One region of the Shewanella violacea DSS12 genome, then DNA from elsewhere that is predicted to be linked to it. Evidence: riboswitches for the same ligand, from Rfam matches in the RefSeq annotation. Region 1 holds a riboswitch; the other holds the start of a gene.

Region 1 (2,407 bases):
AAACCTGCCCCCATAAAAGCACCTAAGGGCAACGTCATCCAACTAAACCTTTCAAAAAGACCAGAGCCGGCGAGCAGCCCTGAGCTAGCAAAAAGTCCTGAACCGGTAAAGAGCGTCAGTACGATGACCGCCCCAAATGAAGCCCCGGAAGAGATACCAAACAGATAAGGGTCTGCCAATGGATTACGAGTGACTGTTTGCAGCACGCTACCTGCGATAGAGAGGCCTGCTCCAGCAATAAATGCCAATATGACTCGAGGGAATCTCAGTTCCATTACTATGCGTTGGGTGATACTTGGAACGTCACCTATGCCAAATGCCTGATGCAAGACCACATCTAATGTGTCCATAGACGAGATGTTTGCGGCACCAAAACTCGCGGCGAACATCAAACTCAACAGAGATAATAAGCCCAAGGCGAGTAAAACCCACTTATGAGCAAACAGCTCATGCTTTATCAAGTCGACTTCACCTGTCTTCATCTCTCTGGTTTTCATTGCAACTGAATCAGTTTCAGCCATTTCTATTTCATCGGTGAGCTTAATACTTCTAGCCATGACCTGAATCCTCGAGAGATGCCGAGCCATTTTTATTAAGCTGACTCTGTTGACGATCCTTCTCATGGCTATTCTCATGGCCTGGCTCGTAACCCTTGTCGTAACCCTTTTCATAGCCATAGTAATAACAGATCTGTGGATTACCATGTTGAGGGTGAGGCGTAACATGGGAACAGACACCAAATACCTCGCCTATTGCCTGCTCTGTCAGCACCTCGCTTGGAGAACCGTAGCTAATACACTTGCCCTCTTCCAGCAGAAGTAAGCTGTCACACATGGCGCTAGCAAGGTTGAGATCGTGAATAGAGGTGATTACTGTGATCCCAATTGAATGCAACAACTCCATGATCTGGATCTGATAATGTATATCTAAATGATTGGTCGGCTCATCGAGGATCAGCAGTTTAGGCTGTTGCACTATGGCACGAGCAATCAAGGCCCTTTGCTTTTCACCACCAGAGAGATGCTCATAACTCTGCTTAGCCTTATGAGTTAATCCTACTTTTTCCAGAGCATCGGATATCAAGATCCTGTCGGCAGCGTTAGTGAGTTCGAACGGCCCCTTATGAGGCGTCAAGCCGATAGCCACCAGCTGGGCAGTGGTCAACTCAAAATGATGGGGCGTGTCTTGTAGCACTACCGCCACCTCACGCGCGAAGGCTTTAGAGGATAGATGGGTTATCTCTTGGCCAAAAAGTTGGATCTTGCCGCTGTCTGGCTTGATATATCGATAGATACAGCGAAGTAAGGTCGACTTTCCCGCACCATTAGGCCCTATGATGCCGAGCATCTGACCGCGTTTGATGGAGAAGCTTATTTGGGACAGAATCGAGCGTGAGTCGACCTGCCAGCAGAGGTCCTGTACATCCAAGGCAAGCTCAGATGTGCTCTGTGACGTTAAGCCTGAAACTAATGACATCTATGGCTCCCCCGAGTTACCCGCTCGAGTATGATCGCGACAAAATGAGGTAGGTATCCTGACTGGTGTTGTTAAAGAAGCTTCTAGGCTGTAGCTGAAAATGTCTAGGAACGTCTTTAAAAATCACTCACAGTTGCGGGCACAGTTTGGGCTTTTAAAAGCTAATGACTCAGTCTGATAACGCCATAAATATAAGCGATAAACTAATACCACAAGCTATTGTCCCAATTCCCTTTTAAGTTTGAGTTAGCAGTAAAACAGGCTCACGATTATTTAAGCGGCCAGATTAATGCCCAACACCTCATTTTGCGAACTTGAAACCTTCCACTTAAAATAATAAAAGGAATAGATAACAAGTTCTAATGGGCGTTATTATGCCGATTTTACCCGTCTTGGCAATGGTACCAGCGAAGTTAAATCTTCGACTCTAGATCCCATATGCAGGACTCACTCGCGCATTAGCTTGGAGCAAGCTTCAAAGGCCTAGTCATTGCCCCAGTGCAGCTTAGTGAAGTGGCCTTGGGGCGAGGTAAATACAGATATTTTAACCACAGCAGCATAAGCCAATGACAGTTGAGTATAAAACCCTGCGACGCCACTCACGCCAAGGGCATTGGCCATCAAGTGTCTCATTACCCCGGCGTGGGTGATCAAGAGTAAGGTCTGTCCACTATATTGCTGCAGAATAGATTGCCACACTGCATCGACTCTGGATTCAAACCCAAGCATGCTCTCGCCATTCGGCGGCGTCACGGCCCAGGGATTTTTCCAGTAGCTCTCTATCATCTCAGATGAGTGCTGATACAGGCTCTCTAGGGTCTCACCATCCCAATCACCAAAGTTAACCTCCTTTAAATCTTCCTCCAGTTTTAATGGCACCCCATTTTTCAGGTAAAGATTAAGCGCAAACTCACTACAGCGACGCAGGGGG
Region 2 (2,407 bases), 1.8 Mb from region 1:
GCTAGCTCAGAATTACTGATCTCTTTCATTGGTTTTTCCATTGTTTAAATGATGAATTTTGTATCTGTAGTCGTCTTAATAATTTGGATTACGTTTGTAATCAATGAATCTAAGATTACATTTGTAATCTAATTTTGCAAGAGGTTTGTGGATTAAAGTGTTAAAAAGGTTGCTTGTTTGTTTGCTTTAAGGGTTTGTGTAACGGCATTACTTTGTTATCAAGCGCTTACATTTTTTTCGTCGGCTTACTCCCACTCAAAAGTTAACTAGGAAAACGCCAAAATGAATAAATACAGGTCCTTAACTAAGCAGAATGTCATGCGAAAGTTAGACATTTATACGTATAGACGTCTATAATGCGGCGGTTCATCGCTCGGTGCCCTCTAGGGCACTAAACTTGGTGGGAAACTGAGTGCGTTCTTGGAACAGAATTTACAATATTTTAGTCAATCTTTTGTGGTGCCTAAACCTGATGTTGTTATCAAATACTGGCTGTTTGCTCGGTAATTTGTGCGTCACAGGAAAGGATAATCGGGAAGTCAGCGAGAATCTGACACTGCCCCCGCAACGGTAAAAGGTAAGAGTCCAGTGTGCTTCTCTAACAGGAATATGTTAGAAAATCCTGCACTCGATCAGTGTAGCTCTAGTGAGCCACGGCTGAGCCTAAGTCCGGAGACCGGCCCAATAGATGATTTTGAGATTTCGGCGGGCAGATCTCGGAATGCGATGCAGTAGGCGGTATTCTTTAGCTATTATTTTGCTAGTCAGTACCCATCTTATTCGTGACATTTATGCCCCGTTTTCCTTTTAGGAGTTAAAGGTAAAATGGGTACTTTCTCATATAACAAGTCATACAAACTTTCAAAACTTACCATTCTAATCAGCAGTGTACTGACTCTGTCTGTTGTCTCATCCAGCGCTATGGCTATTAATACTGATGAAAGTCAGGAAAACAGCGTCGATGAAGTGATCACTGTGATTGGCCGCAGCGTAAACACCCCGCTAAATATCGCGGCAAACGTGAACATTATCGATTCGGCTCAGATAGAGATGAGTGGTGCAACAAGCCTAACTGAAGTGTTACGTGGTCAGAGTGGCATTCAGGTTTCAGACTCAAACTCGGGCGCGGTATTTGCTATGCGGGGCTTCTCAGGCAGTCAAGCAGCGAGTAATACCTTGATCTTGCTCGATGGCCGTCGCCTGAATAATATCGATGTTGCCGCTCCTAGCATCAATGCTATCCCATTGAATCAAATTGAGCGTGTCGAAATTTTATCCGGCAGTGCTGGTGTGCTTTATGGCGATCAAGCAGTTGGTGGTGTGATCAACATCATCACTAAGGCACCTACGGGCACAGGTGGTAGTATTCAGTTGTCTGGTGGCAGTTTCAACACCTATGAAGGCAAGGCCGATGTGTCCGGTGCGATTAACGATACCTGGCGTTATTATGCGGCTGTGAGTCATAACCGAGGTGATAACTACCGTGATCACAATGCCAACAAGACTTCTTCAGTACTGGGCCGCTTGCAATATGAAGACGGGCCACAAGACTTTTTCGTTGAGACCAGTTACTACGATAACGATCGTGAGTTAGCTGGAGCATTGACTGAAGAGCAAATAGAAGAAAATCCTCGTCAGTCCAATGCGACATTGCCGGATGCTGCTGATGCTTATATGCATGAAATGACAACGGCTGCACGAAGTGGATATAAGTACCAACTTAGTGATGAATGGTCTCTAGGTGCGGATATAAACTACTCAGATACCCTTATTACCGGACTTAGTGAGTGGGGAACATCTAGAAAAGACACTCGCTCATTATTAGAGTTCACCCCTAAAGCTGTGGCAAATATCGCTACGGATAATGGTGACTTGAAGATAGTGACAGGTATCGATCTTAGCCGCGGTGAGTCAGAATTTGGTAGCGGTCGCGGTAATGTTCAGAAGCAGGCCAGTGCCTATGTGCAAGCGACAGTGCCCCTTAGCAAGACGCTAAGCTATGTGGTTGGTGGTCGTTATGCTGAAGTGACCGATGACCTGGTGGATCCTGATGTATACATAAATGGTATTGAGCTAGATCAAGATGCCCATGCCTTCGAATTAGGCCTTAATTATCGTCCAACCTCGTCTCATAGATTCTATCTGCGCGCCGATGATAACTTTCGTTTCGCTAAGGTCGATGAGCAAGCTTATACTTCTCCAGGCGTGATAGGCCTTAACCCGCAGACGGGTCGTTCATACGAAGCCGGCTGGGACTGGACACCTAAGTCCCACACATTGCGTTTGAGTGTTTATCGCTTAGATCTTGAAGATGAGATTGTATTTGACTCCAGTGCTGAGACCCCTATTGGTGGTGGTTATCCTGGCGCTAACATTAATGCCGATGCGTCACGCCGTTACGGCGTGA

Evidence for each region. A riboswitch is a leader RNA that binds a small molecule or an ion and turns the genes downstream of it on or off. The one in region 1 is predicted to bind cobalamin.
Region 2: linked by a shared signal. The riboswitch ahead of SVI_RS16425 (TonB-dependent receptor) and the one ahead of SVI_RS03110 (ABC transporter ATP-binding protein) in region 1 are both predicted to bind cobalamin.

What each region holds. Positions count from the first base shown of each region.
Region 1 covers NC_014012.1:788,656-791,062, reverse strand. Annotated here, with positions in the region: gene SVI_RS03115 (FecCD family ABC transporter permease) at 1-482, opposite strand, end outside; gene SVI_RS03110 (ABC transporter ATP-binding protein) at 550-1,476, opposite strand; cobalamin riboswitch at 1,515-1,750, opposite strand; gene SVI_RS03105 (histidine phosphatase family protein) at 1,960-2,407, opposite strand, start outside.
Region 2 covers NC_014012.1:3,937,120-3,939,526, reverse strand. Annotated here, with positions in the region: gene SVI_RS16430 (BlaI/MecI/CopY family transcriptional regulator) at 1-29, opposite strand, end outside; cobalamin riboswitch at 485-699, shown strand; gene SVI_RS16425 (TonB-dependent receptor) at 826-2,407, shown strand, end outside.